DNA from 3 places in the Pseudalkalibacillus sp. A8 genome. Region 1 is predicted to be linked to each of the others. Evidence: predicted binding sites of a transcription regulator. Region 1 holds the regulator's gene; each other region holds the start of a gene.
What was found. The regulator Rex, encoded in region 1, represses fermentation and respiration genes when NADH is low (regulators of the CRP and FNR family bind a similar motif). The targets are predictions, from matches to a motif close to TTGTGAAATATTTCACAA.
Positions count from the first base shown of each region.

Region 2: ACJROX_RS11030 (cytochrome ubiquinol oxidase subunit I) is a predicted target of Rex. The motif match lies at 2,453-2,470, and genes of this name have one in related genera.
Region 3: qoxA (cytochrome aa3 quinol oxidase subunit II) is a predicted target of Rex. The motif match lies at 2,390-2,407, and genes of this name have one in related genera.

Region 1 covers NZ_CP174509.1:321,600-327,947, forward strand. The annotation lists gene ACJROX_RS01795 (ABC-F family ATP-binding cassette domain-containing protein) at 1-689, opposite strand, end outside; gene moaC (cyclic pyranopterin monophosphate synthase MoaC) at 1,092-1,571, shown strand; gene ACJROX_RS01805 (redox-sensing transcriptional repressor Rex) at 1,926-2,564, shown strand; gene ACJROX_RS01810 (twin-arginine translocase TatA/TatE family subunit) at 2,600-2,791, shown strand; gene tatC (twin-arginine translocase subunit TatC) at 2,810-3,562, shown strand; gene ACJROX_RS01820 (hypothetical protein) at 3,763-3,927, shown strand; gene ACJROX_RS01825 (DUF4305 domain-containing protein) at 3,956-4,159, opposite strand; gene ACJROX_RS01830 (lysostaphin resistance A-like protein) at 4,156-4,869, opposite strand; gene groES (co-chaperone GroES) at 5,098-5,382, shown strand; gene groL (chaperonin GroEL) at 5,447-6,348, shown strand, end outside.
Region 2 covers NZ_CP174509.1:2,111,234-2,117,581, reverse strand. The annotation lists gene ACJROX_RS11035 (cytochrome d ubiquinol oxidase subunit II) at 1-993, opposite strand, end outside; gene ACJROX_RS11030 (cytochrome ubiquinol oxidase subunit I) at 1,006-2,334, opposite strand; gene ACJROX_RS11025 (ABC transporter ATP-binding protein) at 2,646-4,448, opposite strand; gene ACJROX_RS11020 (ABC transporter ATP-binding protein) at 4,462-6,216, opposite strand.
Region 3 covers NZ_CP174509.1:2,986,792-2,993,139, forward strand. The annotation lists partial or broken gene ACJROX_RS15285 (cupin) at 1,034-1,204, shown strand; partial or broken gene ACJROX_RS15290 (DinB family protein) at 1,321-1,796, shown strand; gene qoxA (cytochrome aa3 quinol oxidase subunit II) at 2,507-3,439, shown strand; gene qoxB (cytochrome aa3 quinol oxidase subunit I) at 3,489-5,423, shown strand; gene qoxC (cytochrome aa3 quinol oxidase subunit III) at 5,427-6,023, shown strand; gene qoxD (cytochrome aa3 quinol oxidase subunit IV) at 6,025-6,309, shown strand.

The DNA of each region.
Region 1 (6,348 bases):
ACCACTTTGTCCAAGAAGTAGCGGTCATGGGAAACGATCAGCAGCGCGCCAGGATAGGACTGCAGGTATCCCTCTAGCCAATTCAACGTTTCGATATCGAGATGGTTGGTAGGTTCGTCCAAAATCAAGAGGTCAGGACGGGTAAGAAGCAGCTTGACGAGAGCGAGTCTTGTTTTTTGCCCGCCGCTTAAAGAAGAGATCGGTTTATCATAATCTTCTTCAAAGAAACGGAACCCATGTAAAATAGAACGGATATCGTTCTCGTATTGGTATCCACCTTTCAGCTGGAATTCTTGTTGAAGGGCGTCGTACTCCGCCAATATTTTCGCATATAATCCTTCATCACCCAGAACATGCTCTTTACCCATTTTTTCCTCGAGTGCACGGATTTGGGCCTCCATGGTTTGCAGATGATCGAAAACCCCCATCATCTCTTCCCAAATGGAGTGGTCCGATTCCAATCCAGCATCTTGAGCAAGATAACCGATTTCAATTTCTTTCGGCTTCATAATCGAACCGGAATCATGTGACAGCTGTCCGCTGATGATTTTCAACAATGTAGATTTACCAGCACCGTTCCTGCCGACAAGGGCGATTCTGTCCCGGGATTGTACTTCAAGTTTAATATTCGATAAAATAAGGTCAGCACCAAAATATTTAGTTATGTTTTGGACTTGCATGACGATCATGTTGTTTCACCTCAATTAAGGAAGCTCAAAGGGTCAACGAGAGCTCATGTACCTGCATCTACGATTTTGTATATTTGGAGAAAGATTCACCGTTACACCTGAAGTAATTGTTCACGTACCGCTCGTTGATAGGGCCGGCGTTGTCACAAGACTACAGATTTGAAAGCATCAATGTAGTTTTGCGCCGAGTTACCGCAGGCGCAGGACGTGACGTTTTCTGCCGGTGTTGTTTCTAATTCGTTGATTGTATAATTGTACCTTTGAACTTATATTAATAGTGTAGCTTATCAAGGAAAGTTCAGGCAACCAAACAATATTCAAGGTTTTGTGATAAATTCCCTTATTTGATCCCTTACTTTTTTATCAAAAAGGGTGTATAGTCTCTGTTAGGATGGTGATTCTGTGGGTGATTTTACGCATTTCAATGAACAAGGCCGCGCAAAGATGGTGGATATTTCCGACAAAGAGGCGACTGTACGGACAGCAAGAGTACGAAGCAGCGTCCAAGTGACTGAAGAAATCTACAATGCCATCCAGGACGGTAACGTCAAAAAAGGCGATGTACTGTCTGTTGCCCAGGTTGCAGGCATCATGGCTGCCAAAAAGACGCCTGATATCGTTCCGATGTGTCATCCATTGCCCTTGAAAGCTGTAGATATATCGTTCGACTGGAGAACCGGTGAAACCTATGAATTGCTCATCGAGGTGATGGTGAAAACGAAAGGGAATACTGGTGTTGAGATGGAGGCGTTGACAGCCGCATCCGCCGTTGCCCTCACAGTGTACGATATGTGTAAAGCGATCGATAAAGGTATGGTGATCGGCCCGACCTTCCTGCTTGAAAAGACAGGTGGTAAAAGCGGCGATTATCGTAGAAGATAAGCTTTGTTAAATAATATTGTTGAGTTTTTATAGAAATTTTTGCAGCGAAATTCGCCACTCCTGCGGGAAAAGCAAGCCAGGCAAGACTCCGCAGCGAGAAACGCAGAGAAGTGATGTCCAGCTTAGCGACCAATCACTTGGATCACTTCAGACGTCCTGTGGTGGTGACAGCCTCCTCGTCAGTCTTCCAGAGACCTGCGTGACTAAACGGGTCGCTTCCGCTTTTCTTTCGCCCGCGGAAAGGGAGTGAATTTCACGAAAGAATCAACAATAAAGAATAACAGAGCCTAATAGATAAAACATAGATCAAACAATAGATTCAGTTGGTGTTCTCATAACGAATGGAGGGGTCCGATGAGCGTTGAAGATCAAAAAATTCCGCAAGCTACAGCAAAACGTTTACCATTGTACTATCGGTTTTTGAAAAATCTTTCTTCATCAGGAAAGCTTCGTGTCTCCTCTTCTGAGCTTAGTGAAGCTGTAAAAGTCGATTCTGCGACAATAAGAAGGGATTTTTCTTATTTTGGAGCACTAGGTAAGAAGGGTTATGGCTACAATGTTAATTACCTGCTGACATTCTTCAGGAAAACGCTCGATCAAGATGAAGTGACGAAGGTCATGTTGATCGGAGTGGGAAATTTAGGGACAGCCCTATTACATTATAACTTCTTGAAAAATGACAACACGCGTATAGAGCTGGCTTTTGATGTTGATGAGAAAAAAGTAGGGACAGATATCAGCGGCGTTCCGATCCATCATTTGAATGATCTGAAAAATTTCGCTGATGAGGATGTATCCGTTGCGATTTTGACTGTACCGGCCAATAACGCACAGACAGTAGCAGACCAATTAGTCGATAGCGGCGTCAAAGGGATCTTGAACTTCACACCCGCGCGATTGACTGTACCAGAACATGTACGCATACATCATATAGATCTTGCAGTCGAACTGCAATCGTTGATTTATTTCTTGAAGCATTACCCCTTGGATTAATTTGAACATCCAAAGATTTAGAGGAGGTGACCAGTATGCTTGGTCCAGGAAGTTGGATAATAATCGGAGTTGTAGCATTATTGATTTTCGGCCCTAAAAAATTGCCTGAGCTTGGAAGAGCGGCAGGAAAAACGTTAAAAGAATTCAAGAACGCAACGAGCGGTCTTGTAGACGATGACGATGATAAAAAGAAAAAGAACAATCAGACTAAAACAGACGAGCAATAGATAGGAAGGTAGTTTTGTATGACGGAAAAACAAATGACACTTCAGAATCATATTGAAGAATTGCGCAAAAGGGTTTTTATCGTCATACTCGTTTTCATAGCAGCATTCATCGCAGGGTTTTTTCTTGCGATGCCGCTCATACAATACTTGCAAAAAACCCCTGAAGCTGCTGGATTAGAACTGAATGTGTTCAATCTGACTGACCCTCTGAGGGTTTTCTTGGATTTCGCCTTTCTGATCGCGTTATTGATCACTTCTCCAATCGCGCTTTATCAGTTATGGGCATTCATCAGTCCTGGTTTGTATGAGAGAGAGCGGCAGACGACGTTGATGTACATCCCGCTTACATTCATTTTGTTTATAGCAGGATTATCCTTCTCCTACTTCATTCTGTTTCCGTTCGTAATCGATTTCATGAACGGTCTTTCGAATTTATTAGGAGTAAATGAAGTGTACGGGATCAATGAGTACTTCCATTTCTTATTCCGGCTTACGCTTCCGTTCGGGATCCTCTTCCAATTCCCTGTTGTGATCATGTTCTTGACACGATTAGGATTGGTGACACCAGCGGTACTTCGCAAAATCAGGAAATACGCCTATTTCGTCTTGCTGGTCATAGCCGGGCTGATCACACCTCCAGAGCTCATTTCGCATCTGATGGTGACAGTGCCGTTGATTGTGTTATATGAAATCAGCATTGTGATCTCCGGATTCGCCTATCGAAAAGCGATGAGGACAGCAGCGAAAGCAGAAAAGGAAGACAGTGCATGACAAACATGAAGAGTGGCCGAATATTTTTTCGGCACTCTTTTTTTAGTGTGTCCGGTATGTACACACACTCTAGGGTTCAAGTCCCGAAAGGTGAAGGTTGTTGTAGCCGTTAGCCAAAGGCAAAGGGTGTCCGTGGTGACCGATTTGGAAGATGCCCAATATATAGTGTAAAGCGACGATATGAATTTGCAGGTACGTTTGTGATTCCAAGTCAGATGACAGGTGATTATGAGCTTGTTCATGCGTATGATTTGGAAAATGAAAGTGACATTGTGGTTTCCGGCTCTTCAGGAAAGAGTCCAGAAAGAAGGTTCATCAATGCATCAACAGGGTTTGAAGAAGAAAAGTACGAAACTAGATATTGAAAAAGGATTGACCAAAAGCGGTCAATCCTTATTTTTTCTTCATGTTCTTCAATTTTTTCCTTAATTCGATCATGCGGTAGGCATTAAGGAAATCATATGCTGCGAGGGCCATATTGATAAGCGGCCAAAAGGACCACACGCCGTATTCCCTGGCGTAGAAAATCGCTAAATACGTAAAGATTACACCTAATATGAAATAGGCGAAGATCCAAAAGGTTGGTGAAAATCTCATAGTAAGCCTCCAATGATAAGTTGAGTGCTCTGTAGTTGTTTTTCCAGCTCTTGTATTTCATCCCGGAAGACCACTTGTATAAGCATTACCGATGTATTGACGGCCACATGGGCTACGATCGGAACGATCAAGCGTTTCGTTTTCACATATAAAAAGCTGAAGGTGAACCCGAGTGCTGCATAGACGAGTAGATGACTGAAGTCTCTATGGACGACAGCAAATATAAGTGAGCTGATCGAAGCAGCTATGAAGAAATTAGTACGTTTATAGATTGTGCCAAAAATGACTTTACGAAACACGATTTCTTCAAGGATCGGTCCGATGACAGATACGACGAGAATCAATAAAGGAACTGATAATGTCAAATCGACGATCATATCGGTATTTTTTGAGCCCGGTTCCACTCCGAAAACCTGCATTTCGATTGAAGCAGCAATGATCTGAGCAATGAATACCATCGGGATCCCCAGGATTGCCCAGCCGATCGTCTGTGGAATATTCGCTCTTTCATCCCGGTATAACGGATTTTTAAGCTCAGGAATCAATAGGATGAAAATGATGATAAGGCCGATCGTAAAACTGATCACATTCCATAGCCCTGGTATTTGATCTCTCGGAACATCTAATGAAAGTAAAATCGGACCTCCAACGATTCCAGAGAGCAACATTAATATATAAATGATTAGAATCCACGCGTATCGCTTATTCAAACTTTTCTCCTCTTTCATTCGAGATTTCTCGTTAATTCAATGCCCCATTTTAACATACAATCCTGCGAAATTCCTTTCTAATGAATTCCTGAAAAATGAATTTTAGAAAATTTCATCTTCCTACTTGCAAAAAAAATGAAGATTGATTAATATTAAAAATGGAATTAGCACTCACTTATGAAGAGTGCTAATAATTAAAAACTAATATCCTTGAGGAGGGTGTTTCACTTGTTAAAGCCGTTAGGTGATCGTATTATCGTTGAGCTTGTAGAAGGCGAAGAAACAACTGCGAGCGGAATCGTACTTCCAGACTCAGCAAAGGAAAAGCCGCAAGAAGGTAAAATCGTTGCAGTAGGTACAGGCCGAGTAACAGATAATGGAGAGAAGGTTGCTCTTGAAGTCACTGAAGGAGACTCTGTTATCTACTCCAAATACGCTGGTACTGAAGTGAAATATCAAGGTAAAGAATACTTAATCTTACGTGAATCTGACGTATTGGCTATTGTTGGATAAGCGGTAACAGTAATCTGATAGGGAGAATTCCCTACATACAACAAATCAAGGAGGTTCTTTTTAAATGGCTAAAGATATTAAATTTAGTGAAAACGCACGTCGCTCCATGCTTCGTGGTGTAGATGCACTAGCAGATGCAGTTAAAGTGACTCTTGGACCAAAAGGACGTAACGTGGTTCTTGAGAAGAAATTCGGTTCTCCACTCATCACAAATGACGGAGTTACGATCGCAAAAGAAATCGAACTTGAAGATGCATTCGAAAACATGGGTGCAAAATTAGTTTCTGAAGTTGCGAGCAAGACAAACGACGTAGCTGGTGACGGTACGACTACAGCGACAGTCCTTGCACAAGCAATGATCCTTGAAGGATTGAAGAACGTAACATCTGGTGCGAACCCGATGGGCATCCGTAAAGGAATCGAAAAGGCGACTTCAGCTGCAGTTGAAGAGCTTAAGAAGATCTCTAAGCCGATTGAAGGCCGGGACTCAATCGCTCAAGTAGCAGCAATTTCATCTGGTGACAATGAAGTCGGCCAATTGATTGCTGAAGCGATGGAGCGTGTCGGAAACGACGGCGTCATCACAATCGAAGAATCAAAAGGTTTCGCAACTGAACTTGAAGTGGTTGAAGGTATGCAATTCGACCGTGGATATGCTTCTCCATACATGGTTTCTGACTCTGACAAGATGGAAGCAGTCCTTGAAAACCCTTATATCCTTGTAACAGACAAGAAGATCTCTAATATCCAAGAAGTTCTTCCTGTACTAGAGCAAGTTGTACAACAAGGTAAGCCGATCTTGATCATCGCTGAAGATGTAGAAGGTGAAGCTCTTGCAACTCTAGTTGTGAACAAACTTCGCGGTACATTCAACGCGGTAGCTGTCAAAGCTCCTGGATTCGGTGATCGTCGTAAAGCAATGCTTGAAGACATCGCGATCTTGACTGGGGCAGAAGTGATTACTGA
Region 2 (6,348 bases), 1.8 Mb from region 1:
ATTAGCGTCAAATAAAAACATGCGCATCAATAAGATCAACGAAGGGATCAATAAGAACAATCCTGCAATGAATGCGATGACAAGGGCGATTCCCATCGTTTCGTTTGTAAAACCAGTATCCAACGTAATATACGGATACAAAATGTATGGCAGATGAGAAACCCCATAACCGAAGAATGCGAAAAAGAATTGAAGCATGACGAAAATGAATGCGGTTCCATAACGCTTGTTCTTATAAACCAGCCACACCGCGATGTTAAAGCAAATGAATGATAGGATGAACATATATGAATAATCGATCATGTCATTGAAATGCTCGATGTTATGATCACGTAAAGCCAAAAACACTAGAAAGCTTGCAAGGATTGTCGGCGGGCTCCAGAAAAGAGCAAACTTCCTCAAGATTTCAAGCGCAGGCCAGTCCTTTGCTTTGTTAGCATAAAAACAGAGGAACATCGCACTGATGTACAAAACACTTACAATGGCAAGTAAAACGACGGACCAGGAATAAAAGCTTGTAAACAACTCTTTGACAAGAAATACGACAGTCCCGTTTTCTTCTGTTATGAACCCACCTTCTGATATGGTGAGCGCTGTAGATAATGAAGCTGGAATCAGCAATCCTGTAGCCCCATATAAGAACGTATAGATATTACTGTCCTTGGCGCCGTAATTTCCGAATGCATAAAACGACCCTCTGATCGCAAGCAAAACTAACGCGATACTTCCTGGAACCAAGAGTGCAGTTCCATAATAGTACGCTGTGCTTGGGAAAAAGCCTACCAGTCCGACGAAAAAGAATACGAAGAAGACATTCGTAACCTCCCATACAGGGGATAGATAGCGGCTGATGATCGAATTGATGATATGGTCCTGTTTCGTGATCTTCCCATAATAGGCGAAGAATCCTGCACCGAAATCAATCGATGCGACTATCAGGTATCCATAAAGAAAGATCCAGAGTACCGTGATTCCAAGTAATTGTATTTCCATCGTATCCCCTCCTTACCGGTCCATTTCTTCAAATTCGGTTTCTGCTGGGTTACCCCTGAACATTTTCAATAGTACCGTCGTACAGATCCATCCTAACACGGCGTAAAGTCCGAAGAATAAAATGAACATCGAGCCGACGTGTTCACTTGTGGTCGCTCCATCTTTCGTCTCCATCACATGCCATAAGATCCAAGGTTGACGTCCGACTTCAGAGAAAATCCAACCAAATTCGATGGCTAGCATTGCAAGCGGACCTGACGCAACAATCGCCATCAGCAGATATTTTGAATATGGGTTTCCTTTTTTCCATTTATAAAACCAGAGATATTGAGCAGATAAGGCAACGAGAAACATGCCGATTCCGACCATTAAATCGAACAGGTAATGAATGAAAAGCGGTGCTGTCTCATCTTCAGGAAACTCTTCTAAGCCAATGACCTCTGCATTAGGATTACCATGGGCGAGTATACTCAAGAAATTCGGCATCCTTAAGGCATACTTCACTTCTCCATTCTCGTCCAGAATTCCCCCTACAATAAGGTCCGCACCTTCTTCTGTTTCAAAGTGCCATTCTGCCGCCGCTAATTTCTCTGGCTGGTATTCCGCAAGATACTTACCAGAAAAATCCCCGATTATGGCGGTTGCAATCGCAAAAACGAACCCTGATACCATGGTGAAATGCAAGGCTTTTTTATAGTACTCATTGTTCCCTTTCTTCAAAATCATAAAGGCTGTGATAGCTGCTAAAACAAAAGCTGATGTCAGATAAGCGGATGAAATGACGTGAGTTGCCTTAGTTGGTGTAGCTGGATTGAACATTGCTATCAATGGTTGAATTTCAGTAATTTCCCCATTTTCCAGCTTGAAACCTTTAGGCGCATTCATGAACGCATTTACAGTAGATATGAAAAAAGCTGACAATGATGCACCGATCACCACCGGTACAGATAGCAGCCAGTGGAGATAAGGATTTTTGAATCTATCCCAGGTATAGAGATAAATCCCTAAGAAAATCGCTTCAAAGAAAAATGCAAACGTTTCTAGGAATAACGGCAGCCCGATCACTTGTCCGGCTACTTCCATAAAACTTGGCCACAACAAGGAAAGCTGCAATCCGATACAAGTTCCAGTGACAACACCGACGGCAACCGTCACTACAAACCCTCTCGTCCACCGTCTTGCAAGCAACCTGAAATGATCGTCCTTCCTCCTGATACCGATCCATTCAGCTCCGCTGATCAACAACGGGACTCCGACTCCGAGGGTCGCAAATATGATATGAAATCCTAAAGTCAAACTTGTCAACAAACGACTGAGCATAGCGCTATCGAGTTCTGGCATTGACGATCCCCCTATTAAATGCAAAATACAGCTACTATTATCTTACCCTTATTGTAATCCCCCACAAACAGAAAACATAAAACAGATGTTACAAAATCATTTTGATCAGGCGAAAACTTTGTGACAAGTATCACAAAGATTATTACAGCTATCATTCTATCAGGTCTAGATTTGTTTGTGAAGTATTGAGCATATGAATATTGATAACCCACATATCAGTGGTTCGTCCAATATTCATCGTGTCTTTCAATCGGCAAAAAACAAAAAGCGACCACAAAAGGCATTTCCAGCCATTTGTGGTCACTTCACCATTACATTGCATCGAGCATTTTAAATTGAGATACGATCAGCTCGTAGTATTCTCCTTTTTGTTTCATCAGAGAATCATGGTTTCCTTGTTCAATGAGATTTCCATGATCGAGGACAAAAATATTGTCAGCTTCACGGATAGTTGAGAGCCTGTGGGCGATGATGATCGCTGTACGGCCTTTAAGCAATGTTTGCAAGGCATTTTGAATCTTCATTTCCGATTCTGTGTCAATACTTGCTGTCGCTTCATCCAATATCAAGATACGTGGATCTGCAAGTAATGCACGTGCAAACGAAATCAATTGCCTTTCCCCTACAGATAACACATTTCCTCTCTCTTCAACCTCTGTCTCATATTGATTCTCGAGTTTTTCGATGAAGGTGCTTGCCCCGACTGCTTCGGCAGCCTGGATGACTTCCTCATCGCTTGCATCAGGGCGTCCAAACCGGATATTATCCATGATCGTACCCGAAAAAATGAATGTATCCTGTAATACTACACTTACTTTTTGTCTTAAGCTATCAAGCTTAACATCTCGCAAATCAACGCCATCGATTTTGACAGACCCTTTCGTTGGATCATAGAATCTGCTAATAAGATTGGCGATCGTCGTTTTACCTGATCCTGTATGTCCGACTAAAGCGACAGTCTCACCAGCTTCTATCGTCAAGTCAATACTATTTAATGCTTTACGTTTATCATCATATGAGAATTCCACTTGATCGAATTCGATCTTCCCGTCGATTTCATTAAAAGTAAGTGCATTTTTGCGTTCTGATACATTCGGCTGTTCATCCAAAAATTCAAAGATTCGCTCACTGGATGCCATGGCAACCAGTAATTGGTTGTAAACCTGCCCCATTCGTGAGATCGGTTCCCAGAACATACCTAGATAGAATGCAAAGGTTACGAAAACCCCATAGTCCATTCCGTTTTGGATCAAGTGAACACCATACCATATGAGGATGGCCGTACCGATGGCATTTGACATTTCAACGAAAGGACGGAAGACCGCACTCTTCCGGGTGGCGTCCTTCCAGCTTTCAAATGTCTCACCGTTTACTCCCTCGAAGAACCCCATGTTTTCTTTTTCCTGTGTATAAGATTGGGTCACCCGGATTCCCTGAATGCTTTCATTAAGATGGGAATTGAGCTTCGCTTGCTTGATCCGGACCATCTGCCACGATCGGCGGATGTTTCTGCGTAATTTCGTAGAGATGAAAAACATGATCGGAAGGACAATCATGATTGCTAAAGTCAATTCAGGACTTAAGAAGAACATGATTACGATAATTCCGACCAGAAGGATGAAATCCATCAATAGATTGATAACCCCGTTTGTAAAAAGTTCCTGCAGTGAATTGACATCATTGATGATCCTTACGAGAATCGATCCAGCCGACCTTTGATCGAAAAACCGATGCGAAAGTCTCTGGATATGTTTGAACAATCCTTGGCGGATGTCATAAATGATGTATTGCCCCAGCTGATTCGTCCATTTGATCCGAAATGTATTTGCAATCCAAGCTATGATGTAAAGGCCTGCAATTCCGAAGATCAATTGGATCAGCAAGCTCTCGTTTTGATCCTTGATCGCATGGTCGAAAAGCAGAACCCCGATGAAGATCGGAACGACTAGTCTTACTGCAGTTGAGATCAACATTGCAATGATTGATTTTGGCAGTAAATTCGACTGATATGGTTTCATGTAACCAAAAAGACGTAGCATCTGTTTCCAGTTGAATTGTTTTTCTATTGCTTGATCCTGTGAATAATGAAATCGTTTTTTCGTGTTGCTGCTCATTCTCTCACCTCACTTAACCTGTCTGTCTTTGTTTTATTGCCTCTTTATCTTTGTATTGGATGTCGTAGACCCTACGATACATACCTTCTTGATTGATTAATTCTTCATGTGTGCCGCGTTGTGCAATTCGCCCGTCTTCCAATACAAGGATTTCATCCGCATGCTTCAAGGAAGAGATACGGTGGGCGATGATGAATGTAGTCCTACCTTTCATCACTTCCTGGAAGGCTTTCTGAATTTTGAATTCGGTCTCCATATCGACTGCACTCGTCGCATCGTCCAGTATGAGAATACTTGGATCTGTTAGAATGGCACGAGCAATTGCAATCCGCTGCTTTTGACCTCCGGATAGTCCCATACCCCGTTCACCAAGAATAGTATTGTAGCCATCCGGCAGCTCCTTAATGAACTCATGAGCTTGAGCCCTTTTTGCTGCATCAACGATCTTTTCGAACTCTACGTCTGCATCCCCATATGCGATGTTGTCTCTAATCGATGAAGAGAACAAGAACGTTTCTTGTAGAACGACACCTACATTTTTTCTGAGGGATTTGATGGTATATTCCTTGATATCTCTACCATCGATCAAGACCCTGCCTTCCTTCGGTTCATAGAATCTTGAAATCAATTGTGTGATGGTTGTTTTTCCCGCTCCAGTAGCCCCTAGAAGTCCAATGGTCGTTCCCTTCGGAGCCTTGAAGGACACGTTTTTCAACGCGTACTCTTCTTCACTCGCATACTTATGTGTAACCTCGACGAACTCCACATCACCATTCAACGTATCAATATGCAGTGGATCTTCCGTGTCTTGGATATCTTCTGGTTCATCTAAAATTTCCAGTAGACGCTCACCTGAAGCCTTTGATTGTGAGAATGTATTGATGACGAAACCAAGGTTCATGATCGGCCAGATGATATACCAAACTAGACTGAAGAAAGCGACAAGTTCACCTGGTTTCAATTGATTGTTGAATACAAGGAATCCACCATAAGAGAGCAGGAATACCACACATAGGTTCCCGATCATTTCCATAAGCGGGAAGTATTTTGCCCAGATGTCAGAGGTGTTCAAGTAATTATCCCTGTAATCCTTGTTATTGTTAACGAATTTTCCGATTTCGAAATCTTCCCGCGAAAGAGATTTGATCGTATTGATTCCACTTACATTTTCTTGTACTTTAGTATTCAAACGGCCCATCGATTTCCGGATTCCTCTGAATGCCGGATGTACCTTCTTATCAAATCGGTAAACAGCAACTGCCAAAAACGGAAGCATGCCGAGCGTGACGAATGCAAGCGGTACTGAGTAATAGAACATTACACCTAAACTGAATGATACGAGCAAGACGAAGTTGATGACCTGTGCAAACCCGAAGGATAAAAAGAACCGAAACCCCTCGACATCAGCAGTCAAACGTGACATCAGGTCTCCGGTTTTAGCATTGTCATAGTATCTGAACGGTAAAAACTGCAGCTTTTTATATAATGCCTCCCTCAGTCTATAAACTGCGGTGACACCGAATAAATCGCCTAAATACTGGTGGAAGAATGTTGCTGTTCCTTTGATCGTCATCACGATTATGAAGCCGATCGCCAGATAAGGTATCCATCGGTATTGCTCATTGATGATGACTTCATCAATTGTGAACTGCAGAAGCATTGGATATATGACAGTAATACCTGATACGAATAATAGTGAAAATACTGAGAGTAAGAAATATTTACGATAAGGCCAATAAAATTCTTTCAAACGTCTAAAAGTATCCACAAAAGCACCTGCCTTCTTTTTATGTATTGTTTAAAAAGTCATAATATAAATAATATAACGGACTCCGAAATAAATAACCATAATTTTGCTTAAATTTGTTAAGTTTGTTAAGGAAAAATTTACATATTTAAA
Region 3 (6,348 bases), 2.7 Mb from region 1:
TACAATCAAGACGAATTATTCAATTAAAGGGTGCGCGCGACAAGTTCTGTTATAAGCGCATTACTGCGCGAAAATACAGGGAGTTTAACAGTTTAGACTTCAACTTTACAACGGAGGATGGGAATGATGGAGCCATGTTTCTTGAAACCATCCCGTCAATACTCCTGCATGCGTTATAACTGACAGGTTATAGGGTATGAAGCACAGGTAGATTCGGCAGAACGAAGGCTGAAGCCAGAAAGGTATGCCAACGGATATGCCGCACGGCTGAAAAACTAGATATGGTGAGAATGTTCTTTGAGAAAGGAACTGACGAACTTCCGAATGTACAGGTCTAGATTTAAAACATGGGGAAACTTATGTGTCATCCAACGATGACGTGAGTGGTGTGGAGTAAAAGTGCGCCCTCTGAAACACGCTATATCGAACAAAGGCGATATCCAGCTCACAGGCTTATAGGAAGCACCTAATTCTAGAATGGATAGCTACGTTGTAAGGGACTTGGAAAGCAAGGAACGTTGAAATAAAGGACTGTTATCCGAAACGGTTGCCATAAAGATCATACTGAAAGGCATTTATTCTTGTGAGGGTAGGGGTATGACCTAGGAATCTCCTGTAATGGGAGTGGAGGAACAGCCCCAAGTCTAGCGAAGTGGAATGATTATTTTCCAAGCGTTCATCGCACCGATCGGGTAGGAACGTGGGAACATTGCCTCCAGCAGGAGGGATGCCACAGTGCGAGCTTTTAGTAGGAATTATAAGATACTTCCTGTCTAAAGGTAACGAGGAACTTATAGTCTAGTACAATTCGTTAGATGGAGCGCCGGATGCTGGGAAACTAGCACGTCCATGGTGTGGAGCAGGGGAAAAGCTGGAGATAACTTCAAACGCTTACCTACTGCTAACAGTTCAAAAGTATTGAAATGCGCTCGTTATTCCATTATAGGGGGCGCTTCTGGAACAAGGACATCGCTCATTTTTCATTTTTAAAGAGCCAGAATATAAGAAGCGAGGGAGAAGAGGAGGAATCTAAATGGATTATCATCCGATTAATCTAAGAGAAAAGTTATCTAAATTTAGTGAGCAATGGTCCCAAGTCATTGGTGAAATGAATGACTATCAGTTTAAGCTGGTAAAGGTTCTAGGGGATTTTGTATGGCACGATCATAAAGAGACTGATGAGGTATTCATAGTACTTGATGGCATTTCTCTAAGAAGGAGAAATGCACTCTTTTGTTGAACTAGAGCAGTATTATTTGAAATAAAATACGAAATGGACACAGGGAAAATATGATTATAAAAAATTATTATAAGGAGGAGATGACTTTAAATCGAATTGACTTGCTTTTAAACATACTAGATTCTACGTTTGATAAGGAAAGTTGGTATGCTCCACTCAAAAATGCAATTGAAGGAATCACGGTAGCACAAGCCAGCTGGAGACCAACTGGAGAGGCAACCAAAACCATCTGGGAGAACGTTAATCATCTCATTTATTACAAAGAGAGACTTGTAGCAAACATGCAGGGCCTTAAGTGGACACATAATCTCGACGGTAATGAAACCTTCTATCTCACTGAAGAGTCTAACGAAGATAAGGAATGGAATAAAGTCGTTGAACGAGCCGAGAACGTTCATCACAGTTTACGACAGTTGCTGATTAAGACTTCTGTTGAAGATCTTGAACGAAATTCACTTGAAGGGAAGCTACTGGACATATTTCTCCACGACGCCTATCATACGGGTCAAATTATTCAATCAGAAAAATGCAAGGGTCCTGGCCTCCTCATCGTTGATCGAACGAAGAAACATTTGTTATGGTGACATACACTATTGGTTATTTAACTATTTATAAGAGTCTCTAATGGCAGCTTAAAGCTGTCTTTTTGTATGTTAAGGTATTAGGCACTACTGAAAAGAATCCTAGAGTAAGAAATAAAACCTATTGTTTATTCAATTAAAGGGGAGTTGACCCATAATGTCTGAGTCTCTCATACTTAATGACATTTTGAGAAAAATCGTGTTTTGATACGAAAAGTTCCCGTTTGTTCATTAAATAAGTTCCCATGAAAGTTAGCGGGCAAGCGTTTGAAGTGCTAGTGAGGAAGGTTCAATTGGATAGAACTAATAACCTTTGGTATGACAACGATTATGCCAAGGGTTATTTTTTATGAAATTTTCGATTTCGCGCTAATTCAGATTTTTTTAAGTTCGTCTTTTTTCCAATTTAACAAGCTGAAAGACGGCAGATTGCCCCAAAGGTACTTCCAATATGAATAGACTGTTAGAATAACGAGTCATCAATTAATTATAGGGTTCGTAATTTATTTTGTCTTTAGTGCCAATGTTCAGACAACTGACAAAGGATTGTCAAATGTTTTTAGCAAATTAGTGACAAAGTTCACAACTTCACAAAGTAGCCGGATAATCCTGATAAAATAGAGCCAAGAAAGTTAATTGATACTTATATTCATAGATTTATCTAATGAGAAAGAGGGGTACTTGTATGAAACTCAAATTGGCTTTGTTTGCAATCATGATGAGCATTGTCACAGTGCTGACAGGTTGTGAGCAACTAACCGTGTTGGATCCGAAAGGACCTCAAGCTGAAAGGTTAGCCAGTGACATCATGTTGACCATGTTGATGATGGCGGGAATTGTGATTACCGTTTTCGTATGGCTTGTGATCATGTTGGTGAAATACCGTGCATCCAAACAACCTGCAGACTATGAACCACCTCATATTGAAGGCAACCCATGGGTGGAAGGAATATTGGTCGGGATTCCGGTCTTGATTGTTGCTTTCCTTTCTTTCGTTTCTGTTCAAAGTAACTATATTGTGGAATCGGCCCCGCAAGGATACGAAGAGAAAGAACCTTTGGTCGTCTATGCATCATCATCGGACTGGAAGTGGCATTTCAGTTATCCGGAAGAAGGGATCGAGACGGTCAACTATTTATACATTCCAACTGATCGCCCACTTGAATTCAGACTTTACTCACACGGACCGATTACGAGTTTCTGGATTCCTCAGCTCGGCGGGCAGAAATACGCAATGCATGCCCACTTAACGAAGCTTCATCTGGCTGCTGACGTTGAAGGAGATTATATGGGACGAAATGCGAACTTCAGTGGTGAAGGATTTGCTGAAAACAAGTTCGATGTGACAGCTATGTCCCAGCAAGAATTTGATGACTGGGTAAAAGAGGTAAAAGTAACCGCTGAACCGATCACCGAGAAAAAATTTGAGAAATTGCTTGAACCAGGCCATCTAGGACGGATGACGTTTACCGGGACACACTTAGAGTTTTCACCGGCTCCAGAACATCATCACGAAGGTGACAAGTATGAAAATGAACATAAACATTCTGATGAACATCACTCAGCTTCCGATAAGGAAAGCTCTGATCACGACGATCACATGAATCATCACGAGTAAACGAACGGGTTTTACCGATTAAAGATATTCTCGAAAGGAGTCAAATCGTATGGAATTCTTTGAACGATTTGCCATACCACATCCGAGTTTTGCGATATATGCTTCAATGGTGGCTGCCGGTCTTACGTTTATCGCGATCATTGCCGGCTTGACCTATTTTAAAAAATGGGGCTATCTCTGGCGGGAATGGATCACGACCGTTGACCATAAACGCATTGGGATCATGTACCTCATCTCTGCTTTACTGATGCTTTTCCGTGGTGGCGTCGATGCCATCATGATGCGTGCTCAGCTTGCTGTGCCAGACAATACGCTTTTGGATTCACAACACTATAATGAAATCTTCACAACCCACGGGGTCGTCATGATCCTGTTCATGGCAATGCCGTTTATCATATTCTTTATGAACTTTGTTGTACCACTGCAAATCGGGGCGCGTGATGTCGCGTTCCCACGCTTGAATGCACTCAGTTTCTGGTTGTTTTTCATGGGTGCGATGCTGTTCAACATTTCATTCATGGTCGGCGGATCGCCTGACGCAGGGTGGACATCGTACTTCCCGCTTGCAGATGGAGAATCTGTAGGTTCGCATTATTATATGATTGCGATTCAAATCGCTGGTATCGGTACTTTGATGACAGGGATTAACTTCATTACAACGATTCTCAAAATGAGAGCTCCTGGCATGACATTGATGAAGATGCCGATGTTCACATGGGCTTCTCTTATTACGAGCGTGATCATCGTGTTCGCGTTCCCTGTATTGACCGTTGCACTAGCGATGGGGACGATGGATCTTTTATTCGGAACACAGTTCTTTACACTGGATAATGGCGGAATGGCGATGCTCTGGGCAAACCTGTTCTGGGTTTGGGGACACCCTGAAGTATATATCTTGATTCTACCGGCATTCGGAATCTACAGTGAAATCATTTCAACCTTTGCTCGCCGTAATCTATATGGCTATAAATCGATGGTTGGATCCATGGTACTGATTTCACTTCTATCATTCGTCGTATGGGCCCACCATTTCTTTACAATGGGTCAGGGAGCATTCGCGAACAGTATCTTTTCCATTACAACAATGGCGATCGCGGTTCCGACAGGCGTCAAGATTTTCAACTGGCTGCTGACATTATGGAAAGGTAAAATCGAATTTACGACGCCGATGCTCTATTCGATCCTTTTCATTCCGCTCTTCACACTAGGTGGAGTGACAGGTGTCATGCTTGCGATGTCAGCTGCAGACTATCAGTACCACAATACGATGTTCCTGGTCGCGCACTTCCATAATGTGATTATCCCAGGTGTCGTGTTTGCAATGCTTGCTGGTCTGACGTTCTACTGGCCGAAAATGTTCGGTTTCATGTTAAATGAGAAAATCGGAAAGTGGACCGCATGGTTGCTTTCGATAGGTTTCCTGCTCGCCTTCATGCCGATGTATGTGACAGGCTTGGACGGTCAGGCACGACGTATGTACACGTATTCTGAATCGACAGGATTTGGACCGTTGAATATGGTCTCATTCATTGGAGCGGCGATCATGGCAGTCGGATTCGTACTGATCGTGTACAACATCTACTATAGTGTCCGCTATGCTTCAAGAGACATCAGCGCAGACCCTTGGGATGCACGTACGCTAGAGTGGGCTACCCACACACCGGTGCCTGAATATAACTTTGCGATCACACCGGAAGTAGCATCCAGTGAGGCGTTATGGGACGTCAAGAAAAAAGATCATGTCTTGTTTAAAGGGAAATATGAAAAGATCCACATGCCGAACAATAGTGGTGTACCGTTTATCATGAGCTGTATTTTCTTTGCATGGGGCTTCTCGCTCGTCTTCAGCTTATGGATTCCGGCAATCATCACAACAATCGGAATCTTTATATGTATGACATTGCGTTCATTTGAGAAAGATCACGGACATTATATTTCTGTGAAAGAGATTGAAGACACAGAATCAGAAATGCGAGGTGCTTAAGGTATGAAAATTGATCACTCGCTGCCGTTAGAATATAGCACAGAAGAGAATCGTTTGAAGATCTTTGGATTTTGGATTTTCCTTGGTGCGGAAATCATGCTTTTTGCGACGCTTTTCGCATCCTATTTTACACTCTATGACCGTACTGGAAGCGGTCCGAACGGAGCAGAGATTTTCCATATCACGCCTGTGTTATTCGAGACGATTTTACTTTTGACAAGTAGTTTTACAATTGGACTTGGAATCCATGCGATGCGTCTTGGCAGACAGAAAGCAATGATGGGATTCTTCGTCGTTACGCTATTGCTGGGTCTAGCATTTTTGGGCGTTGAAATCTTTGAATTCGTCACGTATGTGCATGAAGGAGCAGGAATACAAACAAGTGCGTTTACCTCAATCCTGTTGACCACATTGGGAACACACGGAACACACGTAACACTTGGACTTTTCTGGGGTCTTTACATCCTCATTCAGGTGAAAAGGGACGGTTTGACTCCTGAAACAGGGAATAAATCCTTTATTTTCTCGCTTTACTGGCACTTCCTGGACGTCGTTTGGATCTTTATTTTCAGCTTCATCTATCTGAAAGGGATGATGTAATATGAGCGAATTATTTCCTCTCAAACAGGTCATGGGATTCGTCTTTTCATTGGTCCTGACTGCAGTTGCTTTAGGGGTATATGTCTTTGACATGTCGTTTGCGGTAGGGATGACAGTCCTTCTTGTCACTGCATTCCTGCAAGCAGGTCTTCAGCTCGTGGTGTTCATGCATGCAGGTGAAACCGAAGACAAGGGTGCCATTTATACAAATGTATACTACGGCGTAATCATAGCTCTGGTTACCGTCTTTGGTACATTGCTAGCATTGGTCTGGGATATGGGATAAGTTAAGAATATATAAAGAGGAGTGCCTTTATGATATGAT